Linked DNA regions of Zobellia alginiliquefaciens. The protein of the gene in region 2 interacts with the protein of the main gene of each other region in a pairwise test. Links are inferred from orthologs where the notes say so. Each region holds a gene or a part of one and is shown on either strand. Other genes may lie near its edges.

Region 1 (15,215 bases), 750 kb from region 2 along the record:
CTTGCTCTTCAACCTTATCTTTTGGTTTAAATCCCCGCTTCTTGTATGTTGCCATTTTCTAATTTTATTGGTCGCGCAAAAATAAAGGTTTTATCCAAAACCGAACAGGTATTTATTCGTTATTTTTGAGGTTTGTGAACCAAGTACCGTCAAAACTGGATTTATAGCGCATGTTTTTAAAGAAATTATCCCTTATTAATTACAAAAATTTTGATTCAAAGGATTTAGAGCTTGATAAAAAAATCAATTGCATGGTGGGGCCGAACGGAGTAGGGAAGACCAATGTGTTGGATGCCGTATACCATCTTTCCTTTGGTAAGAGTTATTTTAACCCGGTTTCTACACAAAACATAAAGCACGATGAAGACTTTTTTGTGATCGAGGGCGAGTTTCAAAAAGATGAACGAGAAGAGAAAGTGGTCTGCAGCTTAAAAAGGGGAGCCAAAAAAATTATTAAGCGTAATGGCAAGACGTATGATCGATTGTCCGATCATATAGGTTTACTGCCATTGGTGATAATTTCTCCGGCAGACCGAGACCTTATTATTGAGGGGAGTGATACAAGACGGAAGTTTATAGACGGAGTCATTTCCCAATCCGATAAAGAGTACCTCCAAGACCTTATAAAGTATAATAAGGTGTTGGCACAAAGAAATTCGCTTTTAAAATATTTTGCGGCCAACCATACCTTTAATAAAGATACCCTTGCGGTGTACAATGAGCAATTGAATGATTATGGGACCAAGATTTTTGATAAGCGCGTTGCTTTTCTAGAGGATTTCATTCCTATTTTTAAAGAACAATATATTGCCATTTCTGGAGGGCATGAAGAAGTTGCATTGCGTTATGAAAGTAAATTGCTAAATGAAGACTTATTGAGTCTTTTGGAAAAGTCCGTTGAAAAGGATAAAGCCTTGCAGTATACATCGGTTGGGATACATAAAGATGATTTGGGGTTTGAAATTTCGGGACATCCTATAAAAAAATTTGGGAGCCAAGGGCAACAGAAATCATTTTTGATCGCCCTAAAATTTGCCCAATTTCAGTTTATAAAGGCCCGATCTAAAACAACACCTATTTTATTACTGGATGATATTTTTGATAAATTAGACGAACATCGAGTGTCACATATTGTAGCTTTGGTGAACAATGAGAATTTTGGACAGATTTTCATTAGTGATACACATGCGGAACGTACGGAAGAGGTTGTAAAACAGATCCATCAAACGTATAAACTGTTCAAATTATAAGGACTAGATTTTTGAGAAGGATGAATAAATATGTTTTAATAGGATTTGTAGGCCTGGTTTTGGGATGTTCTTCGGGTATTTCAAAGGAAGATTTAAGTAAGTTGGGTGGCTACTGGGAAATTACAAAAGTAACTTTGCCCGATGGAAATGTTAAAGAATACAACGTAAATACCAGTGTTGATTATATTTCCATAGATGGAGAGGAAGGTTTCCGAAAAAAGATGCAACCAAGGCTAAACGGCACGTATGAAACATCTGATGATGCCGAGGCATTTGTGATCACCCAAAAAGAACAATCTTTTTCTATAGACTATAAGACTGAGCTTAGTGAATGGTCAGAGCAACTAATTGAGCTGGACGATACTTCGTTTTCGGTAAAGAATGCAGAAGGTATTCGGTATGATTACAAAAGATTTGAACCTATTTCAATTCAATAAAATGGCAAAGAGAAGAAATGAGAACTTGAATATGAGTCAAGCCTTGAATGAATTCATCAAGGAGAATAGGCTGCAAAAAGGAATGGATAAGGTAGATGCGCGGGAAGCCTGGCGTAATCTAATGGGGAACGGTGTAAATAACTACACCACGGATATTGAACTTAGGGGAGATACGCTTTTTGTAGCGTTATCGTCTTCCGTACTTAGAGAGGAGCTGAGTCTTGGCAAATCAAAAATTATTAGAATGCTCAATGAAGATTTGGGTAAGGAGCTTGTTACAAAACTGGTATTAAGATAAAAGCCTGTAGATTTCAGGAACTAGAAACCTACAGGCTTTATATAAAAGTTATAATATTCTTAGAAAATTTCTCTTCCAGCAAAGTGGAAAGAACCTTCTATAGCTGCATTTTCATCACTATCTGATCCGTGAACCGCATTTTCTGCAATATTGGAAGCAAATAATTTTCTAATAGTACCTTCTGCTGCTTCAGCTGGGTTTGTAGCCCCGATCAATGCGCGAAAATCTTCAACTGCATTGTCTTTTTCTAAAATAGCGGCAACAATAGGACCACGGCTCATAAACTCTACCAATTCTCCGTAAAATGGACGCTCACTGTGAACGGCGTAGAACTCTTGTGCATCTCTTGTGCTCAATTGTGTATACTTCATGGCTACGATTTTGAAACCTGCGGAAGTTATTTTTTCCAGAATGGCACCAATGTGGCCGTTTTCAACCGCATCCGGTTTGATCATCGTAAATGTTCTGTTCGTTGTCATTGTAAAAATTTTTTGCAAAAATACGCTTTATTCAACAATCGGCAAGTTTTAATAGGTTTGATGTAACTCTCCTAGAACTTTTAAATCATTACCCATCATTTGCATTTGCGTCTCTTTAGTTTTAAAATTGAATTTAATTAGTCCAAAGCTTTTGGTTGAAACTACTTCTCCAACCCTAAAAGGATTAGGTTCGCCACTGAATTTGGTATAGGTATGTGTTAATCCGCTGCTTGTAAAATCAATTATAGGATATGTTAATCCTGATATCTCGGTTTTTGAGAATTCGGAGATATGTCGGTCACCTGATAAAAGAATTACACCTTCTGCATTAGAATCAAGTATCAGTTTTTCAAGTCTATCTACTTCATGCGGAAAGTTGCCCCAAGTTTCAAAACCATGTTCATTGGATAGTATTTGAATACTACTGATCAAAATATTAAAATCTGCTTTTGAACTGTTTAGTTCCGTTGCTAGCCAATTCCATTGGGTTTCACCTAAAACGGTACCTTCTCCGTATTCGTTGGGCTTGGTGCGTTTAGTACTACCTATATCGGGTGTCAAGGCCGTTCTAAAGTACCGGGTGTCCAAAACTAATACTTTAATGCTTCCGTTGGGAGTGTTGTAAGTGTGAGAAGCGTACACGCCTTCTTGTTTTCTCCTAGGGTCATTTTTATCTACCCCCATAAAATCTAAAAACTCTTGTTGGCTCTCCTTCTTTTTATCAAATTCTACACCGCCGTCGTTCAGGCCATAATCATGATCGTCCCACGTACCAATTACAGGTACTTGGTTCTTTAGTTTTTTATAACCTTCAATTGCATTTTGTTGTGCGTACATATTTCTTAGCCGCTTCATGTTGCCGGTATCGGCATAGATATTGTCACCGCCCCAAACCCAAACATCCGGTTGGGATTTTAGAATATCGTCCCAGAGCGAATTGGTTTCGTTTTGTTTGTTACAAGAACCAAAGGCTAATGTAAAGTCTGTTGTAAATGTTGGGGCCGTTATTTCATTTTTAATGGTCTGTGTGGTTTGTTCCTTGGTCTTACAAGCAGCGATTAAACAAACGAAACAAAAGGCCAAATACTTATTGAGCATATTTTGGTTTTAAATTGATGCGGTAAAAATAAAACATTGTCGTAAAAGACTACGTTATTAAATTGTATCTTTGCACGCATGAATTTGGAGTCTATAGAAGCGGTAAAGCAACTACTTTCCCAACCGCAAAAAATCGTAATCGTACCACATAAAAACCCTGATGGTGATGCCATTGGTTCAACTTTAGCGCTATGTCATTACCTTCTTGATAGGGGGCAAGAGGCCGTTATTGTCGCGCCCAATGATTATCCTAAGTTTTTAAAATGGATGCCCGGCAACGAGAATATATTGAATTTCGAAAAACATAACAGTCAAGCTAAGGAGAAGATAGCCGAAGCAACGGTAGTTTTTACGTTAGATTTCAATCATTTGGGAAGAATAGGTCAAATGCAGGCTGTTTTGGAGGATTTGACAGTTCCGTTTATAATGATAGACCATCATCAGGCACCGTCGGATTATGCAAAGATAATGTACTCAGATGTTTCAATGAGTTCTACTTGTGAAATGGTGTATAATTTCATTGAGTTTTTGGGTGATGTGGATAAAATAACGGCAGATATAGCAAATTGTCTGTATACGGGTATTATGACGGATACAGGCTCGTTTAAATTTAGGTCTACTACCGGTAGAACGCACCGTATTATTGCCGATTTAATAGATAGGGGTGCCGAGAACACGCAGATACATCACCGTGTTTATGATACGAATACCCCAGGAAGGTTACACCTTTTAGGGTGTGCCCTAAAGAACATGGTTATTCATGATCAGTACAGAACGACCTATATAACGTTAAGTCAAGATGAACTCGATACCTATAAGTATCAAAAAGGAGATACGGAAGGTTTTGTCAATTACGGACTTACTCTTGAAGGTATTATCTTTGCTGTTATTTTTATAGAAAATAAAGAAGAAGGAATAATAAAAATATCCTTTAGGTCTATAGGGGATTTCAACGTAAATGAATTTGCTAGGACCTATTTTAATGGCGGTGGACACAACAATGCCGCTGGTGGTAAAAGTGATAGGTCACTAGAGGAAACAGCGGTTTATTTTGAGTCACTTTTAGAAAATTATAAAGATCAATTACAGGCATGAGAATCTTAAGTCTTATTTTTTTAATGGCACTTGTGGGCTGTGGAGGTCCAGAGGCTAGAAGACCTGTTGAAGTTAAGTCAGGCAGTTTTTTTAAGCAATCCGTTAAGCGGAGTAAAGAACTTTTGGCAAAAGAAGAAAAGTTAATGCAAGAGGTAATGGCCAATGATACTTTGCATGAATATACACATTCCGCTAGTGGGTCATGGTTTTACTATGACGAAAAGAACGAAGATGCAAATTATACCCCACAGCCAGATGATTTAGTGGTGATGACTTACAATATTGTTAGCCTAAGGAACGATACTATTTACAGTGCGGATGATATAGGTACGTTAACATATAAAGTAGACAAGCAAGATTTATTCCCAGGTTTAAGAAATAGTGTAAAGATGTTAAAAGAAGGGGAAACAGCTACTTTTTTGTTTCCTTCATCTTTAGGATATGGATATCATGGAGATAATGATAGGATAGGTATTAATGTACCCTTTAAGGTTACATTATCTATTTTTAAAATCGAAAAAGAAAACGAGTTAATTGAATAACGCTTACCAGTAAACAATAAAAGTAAAATAAAAACAAAGGATTTAAAGATGAAAAAAATCTATTACTTATTGACCCTAGTGGTTTTGTTGTCTAGTTGTAAAAGTCAATATGCCGAATTAGGTGATGGCGTATTTGCTGATATCCATACTAGCAAAGGTGATATTATTATTAAATTAGAATACGAGAAAACACCAGTTACGGTGGCTAACTTTATTTCCTTAGCGGAAGGCGATAGCCCATTTGTTACGGATAGCTTAAAAGGGAAGAAATATTATGACGGACTTATTTTTCACAGGGTCATTAAGGATTTTATGATTCAAGGAGGGGATCCAACGGGTACGGGACGTGGTAATCCAGGCTACAAGTTTAAAGATGAGTTTAATGACTCTTTGGTGCATGATAAAAAAGGAATTTTGTCTATGGCAAATTCAGGTGCTAAAACCAATGGTAGTCAATTTTTTATTACGCATAAGGAAACTCCATTTTTAAATGGAAGACACACAGTTTTCGGTCATGTAGTTGAAGGTTTGGATGTAGTTGATTCTATAGCTACTACAGAGGTTTCTCAAGACCCGATGACCAAAGATAGACCGGTAGTGGATGTAGTAATGAATACTGTTGAGATCGTTCGTAATGGAAAAACAGCTAAAAAGTTTGATGCCGTTCAGGTAATGAGCGATTATTTTGCGGAAGAAGAAGCGAAGATTGCTGCCTTTGAGAAAATGAAAACCGACTTTAAAGCTAGTCTTGAGGGACAAAAACAAGAGGCCAAGGAGTTACCAAGCGGACTGAAAATACTAACACTAAAAGAAGGTGAAGGAGAAAAGCCATCTATAGGTAGTCAAGTACTTGTGTATTATGCAGGTTTCTTGGAAGACGGAACTTTATTTGATAGCAACTATGAAGATGTTGCTACTAAGTATAATAAATTTGATGCAAGAAGAAAGCAAGGTGGAGGTTACGAGCCAATACCCATGGAATATAGTCCTGATGCGGGTTTAATAGCCGGTTTTAAAGAAGGTCTTTTAAATATGAAGGTTGGAGATAAAGTAAGAATCTTTATTCCTTCTCATTTAGGATATGGACCACAAGGAACAGGGCCGATACCTCCTAGTGCAGATTTGGTTTTTGATCTTGAAATTACCGGAATAGCCGAGTAATAAAGAAGAACATACAATTCAAAACCCGCAAGTTGCGGGTTTTTTTATGCGGATATTTAAGATTTTTGGCATGTTTAAAATAGCAATAGACTTGGTTGATCAGTCTATTTTTTAGTGTTCACCGAGTTTTTTTCTCTTTTTGTGCAGTTCATCTAATAATTCATAATACAATGTAATGCTGTCCGTTTATATCATTCATTAATAGTTAACCCTAAATCTTAAACTATGAATTGGTACTTAAAAGTATTGCAAAACTATGCCGGATTTGAAGGCCGCGCCAGAAGAAAAGAATATTGGATGTTCTTTTTGTTCAACATCTTAATTTCTTACGGTTTACAAATTGTAGCTGTAGTAATAGATGTGCCAGCACTTCTATTTTTATCGCTTATTTACTCATTAGGGGTATTAATTCCCGGTATTGCCGTGGGTGTACGAAGAATGCATGATGTTGGTAAAAGCGGATGGTTCATACTTGTACCTATTTACAATCTTATTTTGGCATGTACGGATAGTGAGGAAGGAGACAACCAATATGGTCCAAACCCAAAAAGTGAAGAACAAGCTAGCTTACAGAAAGTATAGTCTTATAACAATAAAAAAAAAGGGTTTGCTATAACAGCAAACCCTTTTTTTTAAATTATTTTTTAGGAATATCTTCTAGGATGTTTAAAAGGAATTTCCAGAATTTCTGTACCGAGGAAATACTCACGCGTTCATCTGGTGAGTGCGCTCCTAAAATTGTAGGACCAAAACTTATCATATCCATTTCAGGATAGTTTTGACCTAAAATCCCACATTCCAACCCAGCATGGCATGCCGCTACTTTTGGCTTTTCTCCAAAAAGAGTAATGTACTTCTCTTCTGCAACTTTAAGAATTTTAGAATCTGCATTTGGTGTCCACCCAGGGTAGGTGCCACTAAATTCAACATCAAAACGAGCTAATTCAAATGTAGATTTTAAAGCATTACCTAAATCCATTTTTGCGGAATCAACGGAAGAACGGGTAAGGCATCCTATTTTGGCCTTTCCATTTTTTACCAAAACCCTAGCAACGTTGTTAGACGTTTCTACCAAATCCGGTATTGCGGCGCTCATTGCATAAACCCCGTTATGTGCGGCATAAACACCTTGCAGCAAACGTTCTTGAGCTCCAAGCCCCATCACTGTTTTTGGTAATTTTGTCGTTTCAAGGGTCACTTGTAGGTTAGGTTCAATAACACTCAATTCTTTTTGAATGGTTTGAGTTAGTTCTTTTACGGAACTCTCAAAAGCATCACTTTGAGTTTTTAGTATTACGATCTTAGCTACGCTTTCTCTTGGGATAGCATTTCTTAGACTACCTCCATCTATTTCAGAAATACGTAGCATAAATGAGTTGGAAACGGTATATAGAATCCTGTTCATTATCTTGTTGGCATTACCAAGACCTTTATGTATTTCAATGCCGCTGTGACCTCCTTTTAGGCCGTTTACTTTTATTTCATAAGCAGTGGTTGCACGAGGTGCTGTTTTTTCATTATAACTTCTGGTGGCAGTAATATCTATACCGCCGGCACAACCTATATCTAATTCGTCATCTTCCTCGGTATCCAGGTTTAATAAAATATCGCCTTTAAGAACGCCTCCTTCTAGTCCCATAGCACCGGTCATTCCGGTTTCTTCATCAATAGTAAAAAGTGCCTCTATAGCTGGATGCGTAATCTCAGAACTTTGTAGCAAGGCCATAATAGCCGCCACTCCCATACCATTATCCGCACCAAGGGTGGTGCCTTTTGCCTTTACCCAATCTTCTTGTATGAACATCTCAATCCCCTGGTTCTCAAAATCAAAAACAGTGTCATTGTTTTTTTGATGTACCATATCTAAATGCGACTGTAAGGTTACGGTAATTCTATCTTCCATACCTTTACTTGCGGGCTTTCTTATGATGACATTGCCCACATGGTCTTTAAAAGTTTCAAGATTGAGTGACTTCCCAAAGTTTAACATGAATTCTATAACACGTTCCTCTTTTTTGGACGGACGTGGTACGGCATTCAAATCTGCAAATTTATTCCAGACCTCCTTGGGTTGTAATTCTCTTATAGCTTCGTTCATGTGATGTTATATTTTTGCAAAAATACGGAGTCAAAAATTGGTATGGATGATATTTGGTTAATTTTGGCTTTATATCCTTATATAATTGAGAAATCATTTAATTGGGTAGGCCTGTTTCAAGTAAAAGCTGCGTATTGAAAAACAAATTAAGAAATGGTATTGCATTAAGTCTACTTCCACAAATTCTAATAGTGGCTTGGCTTGGTGGTAACCCGGAAATTGTAGAAACATATTATAGTAATGGTATCTACCCGGTAATTAGTCAGTTTTTTAGAATTCTCTTTGGATGGGTTCCTTTTTCGGTTGGTGAAATTATTTACGTACTACTCATTGTTCTCGGTATTAGGTATGTGTATGTGAACCGATTGAAAATTAAAAAACGACCTCTTGAATTTTTGCGAAATATAGTGGTTGTCCTGTCCGTGTTTTATTTGACTTTCAATCTGGTTTGGGGATTGAATTATTATAGAAAACCAATTGCTGAGAACTTTGCCATCCGGGATAGCGTTACTACGGAAGAGGTGGTAGACCTTGCGGAGAAATTAGTTGTCAAAACAAACCGACTTCAATTTGAATTGACCTCGGATAGCACCAAGAGAGTGCAAGTACCCTATACCGGTAATGAAATTTTTGATAAGACGGAACAAGGATACAAGCAATTAGAGGGTGAGGTGCCCCTGCTAAAATATAAACATCGTAGTCTAAAAAAATCAATGTTCAGTTCATTGGCCAGTTATATGGGAATTGGAGGATACTTAAATCCGTTCACGAACGAAGCGCAGGTAAATGCACTAACTCCAGTATTTCGGTTTCCCGTGGTAAGTGGGCATGAGGTTGGACATCAAGTAGGATACTCTAAAGAGAATGAAACCAATTTTATTGGGTATTTGGTAACCGTAAAAAATAAGGACCGCTATTTTCAATATTCGGCTTCAGCTTACGCGCTAAGTCATTGTTTAAGTGCGATACGGCGTTCGGACAAGGCTAAATTTGATGAGTTGTATGCGAAAGTTAATCTTGGAGTGCAGGAGAATTACCGGGAACTTTATGAGCATAATATGGAGTACATAAATCCTTTTGAACCTATTTTTAAATCTATCTTTAATACCTTTTTAAAAGCAAATCAGCAAAAAGATGGTATTAAAAGTTATAGCAAAATCGTAGAATTAATGGTTGGGTATCACGAAAAATATCCAATTTAAGAAATAGATAGGAGTAATTTGAAATAAACAATTAGGAGGCCACAATAAAATCAAAAACCGTATTCTGAGCTATTTCTTCACCTCCTTGAGGAACTCGGATAAATCCATCGGCGAGAGCCAAGCTTACCAAATCTCCCGACCCGTTACCCTTAATTGTTTTTGCTAATAGCTTCCCTTCTTTCCATTGCGTGGTAACCTGTATGAAAAGGGTTAAAGAAGGGTGGGGTTGTATGGCTTCATCTAAAATAACGCTCTCTTTTTCCACTTCCAAGCCTAGCGATTTTTTTAACCAAGGTAAAAAGTAAACATGATAATTGGCAAATGTGGAAACAGGATTGCCGGGAAAGGAGAATACTACTTTTTGCTTCTCCTTCTGAATTCCGAACCAGAAAGGTTTACCAGGACGTTGGGCAACCCGGTGAAATATTTTCTCTATACCAAGATTAGCTAAAGCATCCGGGATAAAATCAAACTTACCTTTGGAGACACCACCGCTGAGCATTACAACGTCATATTTGGAAAAAGCCTTCTCAAGCTCTGTTTCTATAGTCTTTTTGTCATCGGCTATATGTAGGAGGGTGGGTATTATTTTTACTTTTTCCAGTGCAGCTGCCAATGAAAGGGAATTGGATTTCCTAATCTGATGAGGTAGTGGAGTTTCGTGTATTTCTACAAGTTCGTTTCCGGTAGAGACGACACAGATTTTAGGAAGCTTTTTTACCAGTACATCTTTTTTTCCGACCGAAGCAAGTACGCCTATAGCGGCAGCTGTGATTTCTGTTCCTTTTTTTAAGAGAATCGCGCCTTTTTGCTCCTCACTGCCTTGGCCATGAATATTCTGACCTTTCTTAGGGATATTCTTGAGGGTTGCCCAACCATCCTCAATTTCCGTTTCCTCATACATAACTATAGTATCGGCCTGTTTTGGAAGGACGGCACCTGTCATGATTTCAAGGCAATTGGTTTCTGTTGATAGCGATTGCTGGGGCATACCTGCACTAAGGACACCTTCAATTTTGAAACGTGTAATTCCTTTTTCGATTGCTGAAAAAGCTATGACGATGCCATCTTTAGTGGAACGATTGAACGGCGGGAAATCCCTATCAGCTTTGATGTCTTCGCTTAGAATTCTTCCGGTACTGTTTAAAAGTGCAACCGTTTCATTCCCAAGGTCCAGAGTATGTTGTACTACCTGATTAAAAGCATTTTCAAAGGCAATCATTTTGAATGTATTTTTAGAAGTGGGATTCTTAATTATCCCTTGGCTTTCTTCTTGTTCCATAACCAGCTTCCTACAAAGTAAGCAACCAAGGCTATCAGGAAATATTTAAAATAAGAAACCGGCTCGCCGTTTCCGTTTACCGTGGTAAAAATACGATCCCATCTTGGTTTCCAGTTAAAAATACCTTCATTGAAATTATCAACACTTAGCCAAATAAAAATAGGGGTACCAACAATGTGGTTTTCCGGTACGTAACCCCAAGCTCTACTGTCTTCTGAGTGGTCCCTGTTGTCACCCATCATCCAATAATAATCTTGTTTAAAGGTGTATGAGTCCGCTACTTCCCCATTAATTTTTATTTGGTTACCAGATACACTAATGGTGTTGCCTTCATATTCTCTTATAATTTTTTTGTAGAGCGGTAATACCTTTAGATTTAGCGGTACTGTGGCTCCTTTTTCTGGAATATAAATGGTGCCCATCTGGTCGTAATTCCATGGGTAATCTGGGTTCTGAGGGAATATGTTACCTCCGGGAACGCCTTTTTTCTCTACTATCCTTACGATAGAATCCAAGGAAGGCTCTTTTTTAAGTTCCGCCACCATTTCATCCGTTAAGGGGGCAATACGCTCAAGACCTGTTTCTTCGGCTAGGGAAATGGAATTTTTGCGGGCTACAGAAATAGGAATACCGCCTTCATTTGTATAGACTTCTAACTTACCATCATTTCGTTGCCTGTAGCCTTTTACATATTTTTGGATACTGTTCAGTTGCTGTTGGTTCAGTGAATTGATGATATACTTTCTATTCCATCCTGTAGCATCCACTTTTTCTAGCATGGTGGAAGAAACTCCTTTGCTGGAATACAAGGCGTAATCAAATTGTAATTTAGCCCTATCCGAAAGTTCCAATTGTTTCCCGTTGATATAAACATAGCCATCTTTAACAGCCAATGAATCCCCTGGAATACCTACGCAACGTTTTACGTAATTCGATTTTTTGTCAATAGGTTTTATAACTCCTTTTTCTCTTTTGAAAAACTGACGCACCGTATCCGCAGGCCAGCTGAAAACAACAATGTCATTCCGGTCTACTTTGGTAAAACCTGGAAGCCTGAAATACGGAAGCTGTGGTTTTGATAGATATGATTTGGTATGAACAAGGGGCAGTGTGTCATGTACCATTGGAGCTGCAATGGTAGTCATGGGGGTTCTGGCTCCGTAATGAAACTTGCTAACAAACAACAAATCACCAACACGCAGTGTTCGTTCCAACGAAGGTGTCGGAATTACGTAAGGTTGAATAAAATAGGTATGAACAAGGGTTGCGGCGATAACTGCAAAGGCTATTGAGCTTACCCATTCTCCTGTCGCCGTTCTTGGTTGAAGGCTTCGGTCTTCAATATATTTGACATCCAAAGCATAGTTTACATAATAGATGTAAAAGCCTAAAGTAAGTATTACCAACCATGTATCTGCAGTGCTGTTACGTCCAAAGCTGCGTATGGTTTCAATCCATATAATCGGAAACATTAATAGATTGATAATTGGAATAAACAAAAGTATCGTCCACCATTTTGGGCGATTGATAATTTGCATTAAGACTATAGCATTGTATACGGGAATAGCAGCTTCCCAAGCTTTTCTACCTGCTTTTACGTAAAGTTTCCAGGTTCCTGCAAAATGGATTATCTGAATAATCAGAATAAAAAGTAACCACTGTGTTGCGTCCATTTGTGTATTTTATATTGTAAAAATGCTCCTATTTAAATTCTTAAAGCATTGAAATCTAGTGCTTCTATTGCAAATAAGCCTAATTCTTGTTCAATTATTATATCCGTTAACCAAGGTTTAACACATCTTTCATAGTGAAAACACCAGTTTTTCCTACAATCCATTCAGCTGCAATAACAGCGCCAAGGGCAAATCCTTCTCTGTTATGGGCGGTATGCTTAATTTCTATAGAATCAACCTCGCTACTATAATCAATGCTATGCGTACCAGGCGTTGTGCCAATTCTTTTTGATACGATCGGAATTTCCCCCGCAGGCGCATTTTCAAGTTTCCAAGCTTTATAATCCGTGTTTTTGATTATGCCTTCCGCTAAAGTAATAGCCGTACCGCTGGGTTCGTCTAACTTCTGGGTATGATGAATTTCTTCCATAGATACCTTGTACTGGTCTAAGGTTTTCATCATTTTGGCCAAATATTCGTTAAGTTCAAAAAATACGTTAACCCCCAAGCTGAAATTGGATGCATAAATAAAGGCTCCTTTGTTTTCCTTGCACAAGGCGACGGCTTCATCATATTTATCTAACCAACCTGTTGTTCCCGAAATCACGGGTACGCCGTGTTCAAAACATTTGGTAAGGTTGCCAAATGCGGCACTTGGCATGCTAAAATCAATAGCGACATCCATTTCGGAGAAATCAATATCAACCGCATCAACATCAATCTTTGCAACAATAGTGTGGTTTCTGCTTTGGGCGATTTTCTCAATCATCTTACCCATTTTTCCGTATCCGAATAGTGCTATTTTCAAGGTATGTAATTATTTTGACAACTGAATTTAGTCTCCTTAAAATCAGTTATTTGTGTTTAAAATTTTATAATCAGGGCCATCCCGTAACTAGGGTTGTTGGTTATGGGGTCCAAATCTAGAAACGGTTCCATATCAAAGCTTAAATCGTCATCAATATTGAATTGTTTTAAATGTGCATCTACATTGGCATCTACAATATTTAAAGCATATAATGCAATGGATACAAGTAACAACAAATCTCGATCATTTTGAAAACGTTCTTGTTGACTCTGTAAATCGTCTAAACCTAAAAGCGGCCCACTTCCGGTATTGTTAGGGTCATAGAATTCATCATCGGTAAAACCGGCCCTTCTTCTTTTAAAAGCCGTTCGTACACGTTGATAATTATTGTTATTCCAAGTATACCCATACACAGCGGCACCAATTGCTCCATAAACTATTGGCACTTTCCAATACCGCTTATTGTAAATCTGACCTAAACCAGGTAAAACAGCAGAATAAAAAGCCGCTTTGCTTGGGGCAAGCGGGTTGATTCTAACCTTTTTCTTTTTCAGCGTATCCACTACTATAATTCCCTCTTCCGCTAAATCAGTTTGGAGTGAATCTACCTCTTTACCTTTAGCTGTTTCTTCCTGTGCAGTAGCAGTTAATGTAAAAAGAGTAATGAAAACAAGGGTTAGGAGGGATTTACTCACCTAGGATCAATTTTTTTATTCGTTTGAACTCTTCCTGAGAATGAAACGGAATAGTTATTTTTCCATTCCCTTTTTCTGTAGCGGAAATATCTACTTTTACCGAAAGATGGTCGGTAAAGGGTTTAATATTTCCCTTTGCAAATTCCGGGGTTTTTGGAGCCTTTTTTGCAGGTTTTTCAGGGGAACTACCTTCATGATAAGCTTTTACGGCACGTTCCGTATCACGTACAGAAAGATTCTGGCCTATAATTTTTTCGTATAGATCTATCTGGTCACTCTTCTTTTCAATATTTACCAGTGCACGACCATGTCCCATGCTTAAAAAGCCATCTCTAATACCTGTTTGGATAATAGGGTCTAGACGTAAGAGACGCAGGTAATTGGTAATGGTAGAGCGTTTTTTACCTACACGATCACTAAGTTTTTCTTGGGTAAGTTGAATTTCATCAAGCAACCTTTGGTAAGACAGCGCAATTTCAATTGGATCTAGGTCTTGGCGTTGGATATTCTCCACCAAGGCCATTTCCAATGATTCTTGATCATCCGCAATACGTATATATGCTGGTATAGTGGTGAGACCTGCCAGTTTGGAAGCACGGCATCTTCGTTCACCAGAAACCAGTTGATATTTATTGAAATCTAATTTACGAACCGTTATAGGTTGTATAACACCTAATTGACTAATTGAAGTGGCCAATTCCTGAAGCGCCTCATCATTGAAATTAGAACGCGGCTGAAAAGGGTTCATTTCAATAGACTCAATATCCAGCTCTACAATATTTCCGACCACTTTGTCCGCATTCTTGTCTGCAGCAGATTGAATGTCGTTTTCAGGGTCTTTTAATAAAGCGGAGAGTCCGCGGCCTAGTGCTTGTTTTTTTGTTGCTTTCGCCATTAAGCTATCTCTTTGTTTTTCTTGACGACTTCATGGGCCAGGTTCAAGTAATTAGTAGCGCCTTTGCTGCTTGCATCATACTTTATAATGCTTTCCCCATAACTAGGTGCCTCGCTTAACCTTACGTTACGCTGAATTATAGTATCGAAAACCATATCTACAAAGTGCTTGCGTACTTCTTCTACTACTTGGTTTGAAAGTC
Region 2 (15,149 bases):
ACAGACTCCCGTATATCGTCTAAATAATCAGAACCGTGATAGGTATTTAATGCTGAAGCAAAACTTTGGCCAATTTTACCTTTCACCTGATTCATCTGACGGCGAATGTCGAAAAGCTTGTTGGATGCCCTGTCTTTCACCTCTCCAAAGCGGTCAATGACTACCTCAATTTCCTTAGGAATATCCGTATTCAGCTCAACTCTGGCTGAAACCTCAAAGAGTAGGGGGTAATACTCCTTGAATTTTTTAAGGAATTTTTTATGTGAGGCCACCGTTGTGCAGATGGTCCCGATTTTTTTAAAACTAGAGACTTCTAAAGTCGTATTTTCTATTCTAAGAAGTTGAAGCTCTTTGTTTATAGTGTCAAAACCATGAGGAGGAATTCGGTTTTCATTCTCAAAAGAGGATAAATACTCCGCCGTTTGCCCTAAAATTTCAACAACGGACTCCTTATCGGATATCGGAACGATTTCCAATGCGCTTTCTTTCCCCATTTCCGTTGAGCAGCGTGCAGAGACTTGCTCTAAAACAGTAGGGAATTCTAGGTCTTGTACGGTCTTAGCGTGAATATTTGCCATTCTTATTTAATTGCGACGGCAAAGGTAGGCATTGATAGTGAAATGTGAAACGGGTTGCGACACCAAGAAAGACAAACATTACTCAATACGTCTACCTACCGTGGTAAACGACAGTCCTTGTTGAGACATAGTGGAATTCATTACGCCTTCAAATAAAGGTTCCGGACACCCTTTAGGCACTTTCCATTCTATTAAAAAATTAGAACCGGTACCGCCTTCAATATCAACTTCATCAATAATAATTTCGGTGGTTTCCATGGGGGCTAAATAGATGGGGTGGTCAAAATATGTTCTAACCGATTTTCCATGGGTATCAAAGTATTCGGCCTTTGTTAAATAGATGGTGTCTTTATCACTTGTATTCCGTAAACTGGCCATCGCCGTTAAATTATGGGTCTTGTGCTCGGATATACTATAAATTTGAGAATATATGGAAAGATAGGTCTTGCCGTATTCCAGCGAGTCTTTGGCCGAAATTGAAACCTTTCGCTTTGCCCAATTTTCAGGATTTACAGAGCTTATTTCTTTTTCTTCAGGAATGCAGCTAAAAAGTAACGACACCATCAATAGGGATAAAACACACTTTTTCATTTTGTAAATATTTAAAGCAGACCTTTCTTAGCCAATGCACTATATATTTTAGGTAATTTTGAAATTGATACAAGAACCGGTTCCCTTAAAGAAGGTTTTTCTTTGACTAATACCAGTTTTTAGGCAATTACCCTTGCGTTACAAAAATGATAATAATAAATGACAGTACAAATACATAACAGTTGGTTAGGGCCACTTTCCGAAGAATTTGAAAAACCCTACTTTAAAGAATTGACTCATTTTGTAAAAAAGGAATACGAAGAACACATTTGCTACCCCAAGGGTAAAGACATTTTTGCCGCTTTTGACCATAGTCCGTTTAATAAAACAAAAGTGGTGATTATTGGTCAGGACCCCTACCATGGGCCAAATCAGGCAAACGGACTCTGTTTTTCCGTAAAGGACGGTATACCGCACCCACCTTCTTTGCAAAATATTTTTAAAGAGATTGAAACCGACTTAGGAATACCTTATCCCGTAAGCGGAAATCTAGAGCGTTGGGCGGAACAAGGTGTTTTACTTTTGAACGCTACATTAACCGTACGTGCACACGAAGCAGGAAGCCACCAGAAAAAAGGATGGGAAATTTTTACGGATACCGTAATCAGGAAGTTATCAGAAGAAAGAGAAGGCCTTGTTTTTTTACTATGGGGAGGGTTTGCAAAAAAGAAAGCAAAGCTTATTGATGGGAAAAAACATCATATTCTAACCTCTGGACATCCTTCTCCATTAAGTGCTAATCGTGGTTACTGGTTTGAAAATCATCACTTTAGTCAGGTTAATGAAATCCTTAAGAGAAAGGGGTTAGAGCAAATTACTTGGTGAATCAATAATTTTTAAGCAGATATAACATATTACCAAAGGTTTCTTTTAGCTTTTAAGCTAATATTTTGCGATTATGATAAAATACCTGACAAATTAACAATAAATACCTTACGTTTTAGGTTATTTATTTAATTTTAAATAAGATTTTTTATCTAAACACTAGACGCAGCACTAACCAACAAAGAAACCATGAAAAATTTAGAGCAATTAAATTCAATATTACTTATTGATGATGATGAAATAAACAACATCTTACATTCAGTTTTTATTAATAAATTAGATTTGGGTTTAGAAGTTAATACAGCGCTAAATGGTAAAGAGGGCCTTGACTTTATTTTGGGTGATGGCGAGGTAAAATTAGAATTGCCATGCATGGTAATGCTTGATTTAAAAATGCCGATTATGGACGGATGGGAGTTCATGAAATCATATGAAGAATCTGTTCCAAAAGAATTGAAGGATCAAATCACCATAGTTCTAGTAACTACAAGTGATAATCAAGAGGATAAGGATAGAGCGAAAAGCAATAAGTTTATTGATGATTTCTCTCAAAAACCTTTATCTGACGATACTTTTAGGCATTTGATTCAAAGTCATTTCAATCTAGTCGTTATTTAAGTTAATTTAAGATCTTTGATAGGGAAATAGGTTTATCAATTAGATTTAATTCCCTTAAGGTGTCTTGAACTTTTGTTAGTGTAGCTTCTGGAAGTTGCTTCTGGCTCCATTGCGTTATTCTTAACCACTCCTGAATATCCTCCAATTGCTGTTCGTATCTGTTGGCTAGACTGCGACCTATACTTGGTATTTGTTTAAATTCAGAAGTATAGTTGTTAATGACCTCTAAAATATGTCGTAAGATACTTTCTTCTTCATTAATGAATTTTTGAGTAGCTGCAACTACAAAACAAGGCCAAGGAGTAGGGCAGTCGCCCAACCTTCTAAAAACAACTTTGTCCACCAAAGGTTTTGTTGTGAAGTGTTCCCACATGAAATAATCGGCTGTACCTTCTGTTAAAGCGGTAACTGCTCCCTGAAGATTATTTATGATTTCAAATTGCAGCGTTTCTGTAGACCATCCTTCATTTTGCGCGTTTACAAAAGCCATTAGATGGCTTCCGCTGCCCATCCGGCTAATTGCAGCTTTGGTTCCTTTAAGGTCGGCTATGGATTGGTATTCGCTTTTGGCACCTACATGTATTCCCCATTGTAACGGCGTAGAAATATATTCTTGAACAATTTTAGATGGGTTGCCCTCCGTTATACTCTTTACGAGACCTTCAGTTAGAATTATGGCCAGATCTGTTTCATTGTCCTGAAGCATTTGGCACATTTTCCCCGTCCCTTCCGGAACCTCCGTCCATTCTAAATCAATACCTCTTTCTTCAAAAGCGCCTTCTTCTATGGCCATATGCCACGGAAGGTTAAAATGTTCTGGAACGCCTATAATTCTTACTTTTTTCATATGTATGCTGTGCTACTTAATGTTGTAAAATTAAGAAAAATCCATTGGAGGAGAAGTATCATAAACAATCCTTCTATTTGTCTACCGAAACTGCTCTGTAATTAGCATTGCGTTTTTGCTTCAGATACTCATAAATAGCATATTGAGAACGGATGGGATTTCCTTCTTCTGGTGACACCAGTGTATTGCTATCCTTTGCATCCTGCACACGGGCCTTTGCCGTATCGTTTAACTGAAGCTCTAGAATATCTTTTAATTCACTAAAAACATCGGTATCCAAAACAGGGGTGAGCACCTCAATCCTTCGGTCTAGATTTCGTGTCATCCAATCCGCAGAGCCAATATACATTTTTTCGTCTCCATTATCGTGAAACAAATAGATACGGCCATGCTCTAAATAACGGTCTACAATACTAGTTATAATAATGGGAGAACTGCCCGGCGGCAATTCCTCAATGGGTTTAGCAATTAAACAGCAAAACCCGCGAACAATTAGACGGACTTGTACACCTGCTTCACTAGCACGATATAGCGCATCTATCATGGTTTGATCTTCCAGGCTATTCATTTTTGCGGTAATCTTTGCAGGAAGGCCAGCTTTACTATTTTTTATTTCGGTTTCAATGGATTTTAAGAATACATTTCTGGTATTGAAAGGCGAAACAAGCAGGCGTTTTACTTTGGGGATAATCAAACGGCGTTTTAAAGTTGAAAAAACCTGATATAAATCGTCAGTTATTTGATTGTGAGCTGTAAAGAGTCCATGGTCGCAATAAATTCTTGAAGTGGTGGCGTTAAAGTTTCCAGTACCTATGTAAGCATATTTTTGAATAGAATCGTTTTCTATTCGTTCCACTAAGGCAATTTTGGAATGCACCTTAATATTAGGAACGCTAAAGTAAACCTGAGCTCCATTATCTTGGAACACCTTACCCCATTCAATATTGTTCTTTTCGTCAAAGCGCGCTTTTGCTTCTACAAAAATAGTTACTTTTTTTCCCTTTTTAAGCACCAGAAGTAGCGCGTCTGTTAACACCGAAGATTTTGCGATACGGTATAAGGTGATTTTAATATGTAGCACCTGATCATCTTTAGCGGCTGCAGCAATAAACTGTTCCACCACATCAAAACTTTGATACGGAAAATGCACCAATTGATCTTTCTCTTTTATGGATGAGAAAATATCTTGGGTTTGAGACAACACAGGATGCGGTAGCGGCTGTTGTGGCTTATAGACTAAATTAGGATTATCCGTAGGGTTTTTTAAGCTGAAAAAATCCGAAAGGTTATGATATCTCCCCCCTGGAAAAAGGTCAATTACGCCGATATCCAAGACTTCCCTGATAATTGTTAGAAACGCCTCAGGCATTTTAACATCGTACAGCAGCCGTGTGGGTTGTCCTGATTTTCTCTGATCTAAAGCATCGTAAATTTGATCCGCTAACGGCGTGTCCCCAAAATCATCTTCCAAATAAAGTTCAGCGTCTCTGGAGAGCTTTAAAGAATAACTGGCCTCAATTGTTCCTACTGGTAAAAGTTTATCCAGATTCAATTTTACCACATCGTCCAAAAACATAAAAGAATGGTCGTCGCCAGGAAGCTTAACAAAGCGCTCGTGGGTATTAGAAGGTATACTTACAAAATAACATTCACCATTGGTCTGAGCTACGAAAAAATAGAGTCCACCATCCTCCAGTTTTGGTTTCTCTTCCGCTTTAAATACATTACAATTTTCTGAAACACCCTTGAAAAAGGTGTCTAGAAACTGTTTTTGGTCAGGATTTAGTCCTTCATCCGTCAAAAAGCGAATATGCTCCTTAGCGAGTTCATCGAAGATTTCTTCCATGATGCTGCCAAACCGCTGTTGTTGTTCATCTACAATACCCAGAATTTTTTTCAAGGTTTTGTTTGAGCGTAAAACCAGTTTCTTTCGAAGGGATTTGTCAACGGATTTTAATTGTCGAAGTTGTGAAACACGCACTTGAAAGAATTCATCAAGATTTGATGAGAAAATGGCTAAGAATTTTAGCCGTTCCAAAAGAGGAGTGCTGGGATTGGCAGCTTCCAATAGTACTCTTTCATTAAAAGACAACCAATTTACATCTCGGTGTTTATACAATTTTCTGTCCATAGCTTACAAAAATAACCAATCATACACAGTTGAACCTAAAATTAGTGTTAACTGATTTATGGAGTTGTAAGCTTTTCTAAGGTATATTGAATCAGTTCTTCAACGGATTGGGTAGGGTTTTCACTAAACTCTCCGTTGGCTCTATTTGCTAAAATACAGTTCATGGAAACTGCACGGTGACCTAACAATTTGGAAAGCCCATAAATGCCCGAAGTCTCCATTTCTAGGTTGGTAACCTTTACATTTTTATAGTCAAAAGACGCTAATTTCTCTTGAAGATCAGCATCCCTGAGATTAAGCCTTAAAACTCTACTTTGCGGTCCGTAAAAGCCTATATTGGTAACAGTTGCCCCCAATCGTATACGATTTGAAAATAGCTTTTTGCCCAGACTTTCATCATATTTAACCACATATGGCACTGACTTATGAGGTGACCAATTTGTATGATTTACAAAAGCATCAGATACATCCAATTCTTGGACGGCCTCACTATCGTAGAAGTGTAAAAGGCCATCAAAACCCATTGCGTATTCGCTCATTAAAAAGGAGTCGATTGGGATATCTGACCTAATAGATCCGGATGTGCCAATCCTTACAATGTCCAATACGGTCTTATTTGGTTTTACCGTTCTTGTATCAAAATCAATATTGACCAATGCGTCAAGTTCGTTAAAAACTATGTCGATATTATCCGTTCCAATTCCAGTAGAAACCACCGAAATACGTTTCCCATTGAGTGTTCCCGTATGGGTATAAAACTCTCTTTTTCCTTTTTTTACCTCTATGGAATCAAAGAACTTGGAAACCGTAGCTACACGATCAGGGTCACCGACCGTAATTATAGTTTCCGCAATGTCTTCGGGTAATAAATTTAAATGATAAATGCTCTTATCGGCATTTAGGATAAGCTCAGAGGCGCTTAATTGCATGCAGTTACAGCTTTAGGATTCTGTTAGCTTCGGTATTATAAAGGAAATTATACTTTAAAGCACCACCTAGGTATACATTGTTATCTTGAATACAGGAATAGTAGCTTGTTTTGTTTTCTAAAATCTCTTTTCCTTTTCTAGTAAGTCTAACGGGGTTAAAAGAAGAAAACAAAGGTTTCAGCCTTCCTAAGGCACGGTCGTATTGCGTATCCGAAAATCCTAATAAACCTTGATTCTGAAGGATTTCAGTAACAAACGCTCCTTTTGAGGTGGGCTTTTTGTCTAGCGCAAGTCTTAAGATGTCATTTTCCATTTGATTAAGTCCGTTCTTAATACTTGGAAAACGATGTAAATGCGTACGAACCGCATCTCCTAAATAGTTAAACTGGAATTCGCCAAAATCCGATAAATTTTCTAAACGTATTGGGTTGTCACTGCAATACAATTGCCAAACATAGTCCGCATACTCAATATCATCTTGCGTCAGCTCTACTTTATTCTTATATAATTCCTGTAGCTGGTCATCGTTTAGATCGTTCAGACTGTACATTTTATCCGTACTGTCTTCCTTACCGCTACAGACCAAAGAAACTTGTGCATACTTGCGGTTGGTTTTTAGCCAACTTAGTACAGCTATCATATTTACCTGACAAAAAAGATCGTACTCAAACCAGAGTACGATCTCATCTTGTTGTTTATGATTACAAAGGGATCGGTATTCTTTTAAGGTTTTTTCAATAAACCATGATTTTGATACCTTGTAATTTTTATTTAAAAATTCAAAACGGGCTTTCCAAAAAGATTCACTCCCCACATTAGTGAGGGTTTTTCCTTCGCATAACATTTCACGCCACGTGATAATGTCACCCTTTATTTTTAGTGATTTTAATCTATCCGTAAAGCTATCTCCGTTAGTGATGTGCAAAAGGGAACTCATGTAGGGTGTATTATAAGGTTCAAGTGAATAAAAGTACTATTAATTAAAAAAAAAGCAAAAATAATTAACAGAATTAAGAAGTCTTCAAGCAAGCTTCGTTAAGTGCTGTTTTTAAAGGGTTTACCCTCCAACTCGCTTCACTGCAAAACCTTTTTCTTTCAATAAAGTCATAATTTTATCTCTATAATCGCCCTGAATAATGATTTGACCATTTTTAAAACTACCACCTACGCTTAATTTAGTCTTAAGCTCTTTTGCCAATTTTTTAAAATCACTTTCCGCACCGTTATAACCTTCTAAAATGGTAATAGGTTTCCCTTTTCGCTTTTCGTATTTACAAATAATAGGGTCGTCCTGTAACCAAATATCACTTTTCTCCTCTGCAGGAGTTTCTGTTTCTTCGGGTTCGTGGTCCGGAAAAAGGTTCTTTAATTGGTCTTGCAAATCCATATTTATCCTTTTATAAGTCCTAACTCAATCAAACGCTCATGCAGGAACTCGCCAGCTGTAATGTCTTCAAATTGCTTTGGATGGGCGTCATCTTCGCAGTTCTCTAAACAATTAAGGGGCATTTCGCTTATGGGATGCATAAAGAAAGGAATAGAATAACGAGAAGTTCCCCATAGTTCCTTAGGCGGATTCACAACTTGATGAATAGTAGACTTTAATTTGTTATTGGTAAGCCTAGAAAGCATATCGCCCACATTGATCATTAACTGATCAGGCCGTGCAATAGCATCTACCCATTCGCCTTCATGGTTTTTTACTTGCAGTCCGCGACCGTGAGCTCCCATTAATAAGGTTATAAGGTTAATATCACCATGTGCAGCTGCACGCACCGCATTTTTAGGTTCAGAGGTAATAGGAGGGTAATGAATAGGGCGTAATATAGAATTACCGTTCTTTATATAATCATCAAAATAAGTTTCTTCTAAATTAAGATGAAGTGCCAAGGCCCGCAGCACATACTTGGCCGTTTTCTCCAGCATCTGGTAAGTTTCTTTGCCAACCGCATTGAAGGTCGGTAACTCGTCCACCATAACGTTATCCGGATACTCCGCTTCCAATTTAGGGTTGTCTTGTACATATTGCCCAAAATGCCAGAATTCCTTTAGATCACCTTCTTTTTTACCTTTTGCGTGTTCCTTTCCAAAGGATGTATATCCGCGTTGACCACCTATTCCTTCTATTTCATAAGAATCTTTCACATCTTGGGGAAGGTCAAAAAATTTCTTTATTTCATCATAAAGACTTTTTACTAAATCATCCGATAGAAAATGACCGCTTAAGGCTACAAAGCCAATATTCTCAAAAGCGGAACCAATTTCTTTTATGAATTTCTCTTTTCTCTCGCTATTATCCGAAACAAAATCTTGTAAATCTACACTAGGTATTGCACTCATGACGTTGCTTTATAAATTTTATCAAAGTTAGTAAAATCTACTCAACTTTAATATGTAACAAAGACGGCGTCGGATGTGGTATTTTTGCTACTTTTATCTACCGAATTGGAAACACATCCCCGAAACTTTATGCAAAACGATAAAAAGAATATAGACGAAACTGTTTCACTAAAACTCTATAAAGACCTTCTACGTCCTAGGATGATTGAAGAAAAGATGTTGATTCTTTTACGTCAGGGAAAAATCTCCAAATGGTTTAGTGGTATTGGTCAAGAGGCTATTTCTGTAGGGGTGACGAACGCTTTGAACGATGATGAGTATATTTTGCCCATGCATCGGAATTTAGGAGTATTTACTACACGTGGTATTCCTTTAAACCGATTATTTTCTCAATGGCAAGGTAAAATGAACGGTTTTACAAAAGGTAGGGACCGTAGTTTTCACTTCGGCACTAAAGAATATAAAATTATAGGAATGATCAGTCACCTTGGTCCACAATTAGGTGTGGCCGACGGTATTGCTTTAGCCGAAAAACTTCAAAATAGAAATGCGGTTACCGCTGTTTTTACAGGAGAAGGTGGTACTAGTGAAGGGGATTTTCATGAGGCTTTAAACATTGCATCCGTATGGGACCTGCCTGTTATTTTTTGTATTGAAAACAACGGATATGGCCTCTCTACGCCAACAAAAGAACAGTATAACTGTGAGAATCTAGCGGATAGAGGTTTGGGGTATGGAATTGAATCGTATACGATTTATGGTAACGATATCATAGGGGTATACACCAAGGTGAAGGAGATTGCTGAAGATTTACGGGAAAATCCACGTCCGGTTTTAATTGAATTTCAAACGTTTCGAATGCGTGGTCATGAGGAAGCAAGCGGTACTAAATATGTTCCAGATGAACTGATGGCCGAATGGGCGGAGAAGGACCCTATTTCTAATTATGAAAAACAACTTCTAGAAGCTAATATGATATCCGTAGAAAAGATTGAAGCCCTTAGGGCTGAAATTGAAGAGGAAATTAATTATAATTTAAAATGGGCCTTTGACGAACCTGAAGTTGAACCGAATATGGATCAAGAGATTTTGGATGTATACGCACCTTTTGAATATATTGAGATTCAACCAGGAAGTGTTGTTGAACATATTAGGTTGGTAGATGCTATCTCAAAAGGATTACGGCAATCCATGGAAAAACATCCCGATCTGGTAATCATGGGGCAGGATATAGCGGATTACGGTGGAGTTTTCAAAATTACGGAAGGGTTTATGGATGCTTTCGGAAAGGAGCGCGTGCGAAATACACCTATCTGTGAATCGGGGATTGTTTCGACCGCTATGGGATTGTCGATCAAAGGAATGAAAGCCGTGGTGGAAATGCAGTTTGCGGATTTTGTGAGTAGCGGGTTCAATCCCGTAGTCAACTACCTTGCTAAATCTCATTACCGTTGGAACGAAAAAGCAGATGTTGTAATTCGCATGCCCTGCGGGGGCGATGTGGGCGCAGGCCCTTTTCATTCCCAAACCAATGAAGCGTGGTTCACCAAAACCCCAGGGCTCAAAGTAGCCTACCCTGCTTTTCCGTATGATGCGAAGGGGTTACTGGCTACTGCCATCAATGATCCAAATCCGGTTCTGTTCTTTGAGCACAAAGCTTTGTACCGCATTGTTTACCAAAATATACCTGCCGATTATTATACACTTCCTTTCGGGAAAGCGGCTTTATTGAAGGAAGGGCAGGATATAACTATTGTTTCTTATGGAGCAGGAGTGCATTGGGCTTTGGACACGTTAGAGAAACATCCGGATATTTCAGCAGACCTTATTGACTTGCGCACATTGGCTCCTTTGGATATAGCGTCCGTTTATAAATCGGTAGAAAAAACGGGGAAACTTATCATTCTTCAAGAGGACAGTATGTTCGGGGGTATTGCCAGTGATATTTCTGCCTTGGTCATGGAAAATAGATTCCAATATTTAGACGGACCTGTTAAACGTGTAGCTAGTATGGAAACGCCAATTCCTTTTTCAAAAAAGTTAGAAAATAATTATTTACCTAAAGAAAGATTCATTTTTGCACTTAAGGAACTTCTTGCTTATTAGTAATTGAGCAAACATCTTGTTCTTTCACACCGGTTTACATTTTAACAAAATGGCACCTTTGTTATATTAATAATTGTTTAACGGTCTCTTGGCAACTTTGACGCCAACTAAACCGTATCTATGCAAACTTTAATTCAAAATTATGATCAAAAATAGCGTATTGATGTTGGCTCTAGCAGTTGTAGTCTCATCATGTTCTCTTTCAAAAAATGTGCGTGAAGAACGCAAAACCATTAATGGTAACTGGGTTTTGGAAAATGTAGGATATGAGAGCAATGGTGGTTCCTTTAAATCCATGCTTTTTAACGATGCCAATGGTTTTTGCTTTGAAGGTAGTACCTGGTATTTCCTAGAAAATAATAGTACCGGCAGTTACACTATACCTACATCTAACAGTGTTTGCCCTGGTGGGGTTAGAAATATTAGATGGTCAGTTCTAGAGAATGAGAATGGCAATGACAAGCTGCAGTTCAAATATATTGACGAAAAGAAAAAAGATATTTACGGTAGAACCGGGTATCGTTTAGAGATTGTATCCTTATCTCCATCTCAGATGACATTAAAATCAGATGTAAATGTGGATGGCAGTCCAGTTTCGGTCGTTTATAAATTTTCAAAACAATAAAATAGAGTCACATGAAAAAAATAGCTTTAAAATCAATATATATCATCATGGCCATGACCATGGTTGTAGGTTGTAAAACGGTGCAAAATGCCAATAACAAACAAAAAGGTGCCGTAATAGGTGCTGGTAGCGGTGCTGCTATTGGTGGTGTAATCGGAAACAATGTTGGAAGTGGTAATAATACGGTATTAGGTGCAATCCTTGGTGCCGCTATTGGCGGTGTCGCTGGTGGATATATCGGAGATCGCATGGATCGTCAGGCAGAGCGTATTGAGGAAGAGATTCCGGGTGCAGAAGTAAGTAGGGTTGGTGAAGGTATCAATGTTACGTTTAACGAAGATGCAGGTGTTTATTTTGATACTAATAAATCCGATGTAAAAGGTACTTCTCAAACCACATTGAATAGTATGGCTCAAATCTTAAAAGATTATCCAAAATCTAATGTACTTGTAGAAGGTCATACGGATAGTGCTGGACCTGATGAGTATAATATGAACTTATCAAAACAAAGAGCTACTTCTGTAACTGACTATTTAATTTCTCAAGGCATTGACAAAAGCCGATTGGAGACAAGATGGTACGGCGAATCTCAGCCTGTAGGTGATAATACTACTACGGAAGGTAAAGCTAAAAACAGAAGGGTAGAATTGGCAATTGTAGCCAGTGAAGCATTAAAGCAAGAAGCAAAGCAACAAGTAAAAGGATAATTCTCTTTTTATAAATCAATAATTTTAAAAAAATACCGGCATTTTTTGTCGGTATTTTTTTTGTCCAAATTGACTATCTTTCCTTAGTGGAGCAATATGAGGTTATCATTGTAGGAGGTGGATTGGCAGGCTTAACGGCGGCTATCCATTTATCAAAGACTGGGCATAGGGTTTTGGTCTTTGAAAAAAACACATACCCGCACCATAAAGTTTGTGGCGAATATGTATCCAATGAAGTGCTCCCATATTTAAAAAAATTAGGAGTAAACTTAGACAAGTCTGGAGCTGTCCCAATCACTACGCTACGGTTTTCGACGGTTAAGGGAAGTGGTCTAAAGACTGAATTACCGCTTGGAGGAACAGGCATTAGTCGGTATGCCTTTGATTATCTGCTGTATGAGAAAGCGGTGGAATCAGGAGTGGACTTTATTTTTGACAGTGTAAATTCTATTGAATATAAAAATACTGTTTTTAAGGTAGTTACAATCGATAATCGAAAGTATACTTCAAGCATAGTCATTGGTGCTTATGGCAAGCGAAGTGTGCTAGACAAGCAGTTGAACCGTAGTTTTATCAAGGAGAAATCGTCTTGGCTGGCTGTAAAGAGTCATTACCGCTTGGCAGACTTTCCAGACCGTGAAGTAGGTCTCCATAATTTTAAAGGGGGGTATGGTGGACTATCAAAAACGGAATCGGGAGCGGTTAATTTTTGTTATCTAGCGTCCTATCAAAGTTTTCAAAAGGAAAAAGACGTTGAACGATTTCACAGGAATGTAGTTCAAGAAAATCCAATTCTAAAAGATTTTCTCTCCCGCGCAGAACCATTATTTGATTCCCCTTTGACCATAGCGCAAGTGTCTTTTGAAGCTAAGGCTCCTATAAAAGACCACGTCATTATGTGCGGAGACACAGCTGGTTTAATTCACCCTCTTTGTGGAAACGGTATGGCGATGGCCATTCATAGCGCTAAAATAGCCTCGGAATATATAGATGCTTTTTTATCTGGAGATAAAATGAACCGAAAAGATATGGAGCAGGGGTACATAAAAAAATGGAATCGTACCTTTAAAAGGCGCTTGTGGTTTGGCAGACAATTGCAGTCTCTGTTGCTTCACCCTAGTTGGTCCGCCTTCGGAATTTCACTCGTTGCAAGACAACCATGGCTTTTAAAACAACTGATTAAAAATACCCACGGGAAACCTATAAACGAATGAGCGATTTTTCAATACGAAGTACCGAACCCGAATTAATGGACGACTTGTCATTGGATGAAACGCATCTTAAACAGGTATTGTTGGATATTGATCGTTCCAATCGTTTTTTGAACGGGAACCATCTCACCATTCAAGCGATAAGTCGACTTATTTCTGGTAAAAATCACAAATCATATACGATTTTAGATATGGGGTGTGGCAACGGAAGTATGCTTAGGGCAGTAGTTTTATGGGCACGGAAGCAAAACATTAGCGTTTCCTGTATAGGCGTTGACCTAAACGAAAAAAGTTTGGAGATAGCACGTGAAGATTCACAAAATTATCCTGAAATCCAGTACTGGAAACAAGATATTTTACAACTAACTCCAGACAAGTTAAAGTGCGATATCCTTCTATGTACTCTTACAATGCACCATTTCCGGAATGAGCAGATTCCGCAATTCTTGAATCAATTTTCGAATTTGAGCCGAATCGGATTTATTATTAACGATTTACACAGAAGCACCATGGCTTATCATCTTTTTAAACTCTTTAGTACTATTTTTATACGAACCGATATTGCCAAAAAAGATGGCCTTATTTCCATAAAAAGTGGATTTAGCAAAGAGGACTTAACAGGTTTTTCTGATAAACTACCGGATATGAAGCATACGATTCAATGGAAATGGGCTTTTAGATACATATGGGTTGCCGAACAAAAACTCCCGATTTAAGTATATGAATGAAGTTCGAATCATAAAAACGGTGAAGCAATTACCAGCCTATTGCAAACCGACGAATGAAATTTTGCCGTTTGTGAACTTGTGGCTTTCTGGCCAAGAGGATCGCTTTAGGCGTAAGGTTATCAAGATATTTGAAGGTGCCGCCGTAGACAAGCGCTACAGCATTATGGCGCCCGAAGAGGTCTTTATAGCCACCTCCTTTGAAGAGAAAAATGTTATTTATGCACGGGAAGTCAAGAAACTAGGAAAACAGGTTTTAGAAAAAGCCTTAATTCAAAGTAATTGGCAAGCAGATTCCATAGATTTTATCATTACCGTTAGTTGCACAGGAATTCTAATTCCTTCTTTGGATGCTTATTTGATCAATGATTTAGGGTTACGGCAAGATGTAGTACGGCTTCCGGTTACGGAAATGGGCTGTGCGGCCGGCGTTTCCGGGTTGATTTATGCGCATAACTTCTTAAAATCCAATCCAGGAAAAAGAGCGGTGGTAGTAGCCGTAGAAAGTCCCACTGCTACATTTCAACTCAATGATTTTTCCATGGCCAATATGGTTAGTGCTGCCATTTTTGGTGATGGTGCTTCCTGTGTTCTTTTATCTTCGGAAGAAAATGCGGAAGGCCCTATGATAAAAGGCTCGGAAATGTATCACTTTACGGATAGTACACATATGATGGGTTTCGATTTAACCAACCACGGTCTTAAAATGATACTGGATATTTCCGTGCCTGAAACTATATCAGCACATTTCCCCAATATTGTACACCCTTTTTTGGACAAACATAATTCTTCCATAGAAATGGTGGACCATTTGATTTTTCACCCTGGTGGAAAAAAAATTGTCCAAACCGTGGAGTCCCTTTTTGGCGAAATGGGAAAAAATATAGATGACACCCGCGAAGTGTTACGCCAGTAT

What was found.
Region 1: the proteins of P0077_RS19100 (region 2) and P0077_RS16020 interact in binary tests that used the Escherichia coli proteins (3 or more experiments, as listed by UniProt). The link is inferred for Zobellia alginiliquefaciens from one-to-one orthologs.

Annotation. Positions count from the first base shown.
Region 1 is NZ_CP119758.1:3,877,812-3,893,026, forward strand. What follows is about bases 755-3,614. They hold P0077_RS16020 (nucleoside-diphosphate kinase), read right to left. Parts: upstream 2,465-3,614; coding sequence 2,045-2,464; downstream 755-2,044. Other genes in these bases: recF (DNA replication/repair protein RecF), read left to right, coding at 755-1,250; P0077_RS16010 (hypothetical protein), read left to right, coding at 1,271-1,687; P0077_RS16015 (DciA family protein), read left to right, coding at 1,689-1,985; P0077_RS16025 (alkaline phosphatase D family protein), read right to left, coding at 2,513-3,562. Outside these bases: P0077_RS16000 (tetratricopeptide repeat protein), read right to left, coding at 1-55; more of recF, read left to right, coding at 171-754; P0077_RS16030 (DHH family phosphoesterase), read left to right, coding at 3,641-4,657; gliding motility-associated peptidyl-prolyl isomerase GldI, read left to right, coding at 4,654-5,199; P0077_RS16040 (peptidylprolyl isomerase), read left to right, coding at 5,248-6,360; P0077_RS16045 (DUF805 domain-containing protein), read left to right, coding at 6,586-6,942; P0077_RS16050 (aminoacyl-histidine dipeptidase), read right to left, coding at 6,998-8,458; P0077_RS16055 (DUF3810 domain-containing protein), read left to right, coding at 8,593-9,660; P0077_RS16060 (molybdopterin molybdotransferase MoeA), read right to left, coding at 9,692-10,942; lepB (signal peptidase I), read right to left, coding at 10,915-12,615; dapB (4-hydroxy-tetrahydrodipicolinate reductase), read right to left, coding at 12,722-13,423; P0077_RS16075 (DUF5683 domain-containing protein), read right to left, coding at 13,480-14,118; P0077_RS16080 (ParB/RepB/Spo0J family partition protein), read right to left, coding at 14,111-15,013; P0077_RS16085 (ParA family protein), read right to left, coding at 15,013-15,215. UniProt on the Escherichia coli protein: Major role in the synthesis of nucleoside triphosphates other than ATP. The ATP gamma phosphate is transferred to the NDP beta phosphate via a ping-pong mechanism, using a phosphorylated active-site intermediate.
Region 2 is NZ_CP119758.1:4,616,247-4,631,395, reverse strand. Bases 368-3,161 are described here. They hold P0077_RS19100 (uracil-DNA glycosylase), read left to right. Parts: upstream 368-1,328; coding sequence 1,329-1,994; downstream 1,995-3,161. Other genes in these bases: P0077_RS19090 (substrate-binding domain-containing protein), read right to left, coding at 2,614-3,161; P0077_RS19095 (response regulator), read left to right, coding at 2,184-2,612; P0077_RS19105 (DUF3124 domain-containing protein), read right to left, coding at 657-1,169; P0077_RS19110 (endonuclease MutS2), read right to left, coding at 368-578. Outside these bases: more of P0077_RS19110, read right to left, coding at 1-367; more of P0077_RS19090, read right to left, coding at 3,162-3,459; ppk1 (polyphosphate kinase 1), read right to left, coding at 3,533-5,590; P0077_RS19080 (nucleoside phosphorylase), read right to left, coding at 5,647-6,519; P0077_RS19075 (DUF1835 domain-containing protein), read right to left, coding at 6,524-7,456; P0077_RS19070 (translation initiation factor), read right to left, coding at 7,577-7,906; P0077_RS19065 (isopenicillin N synthase family dioxygenase), read right to left, coding at 7,909-8,859; P0077_RS19060 (alpha-ketoacid dehydrogenase subunit alpha/beta), read left to right, coding at 8,989-10,965; P0077_RS19055 (lipocalin family protein), read left to right, coding at 11,108-11,590; P0077_RS19050 (YiaD family glycine zipper/OmpA-like lipoprotein), read left to right, coding at 11,602-12,297; P0077_RS19045 (NAD(P)/FAD-dependent oxidoreductase), read left to right, coding at 12,384-13,511; P0077_RS19040 (methyltransferase domain-containing protein), read left to right, coding at 13,508-14,224; P0077_RS19035 (type III polyketide synthase), read left to right, coding at 14,229-15,149. UniProt on the Escherichia coli protein: Excises uracil residues from the DNA which can arise as a result of misincorporation of dUMP residues by DNA polymerase or due to deamination of cytosine.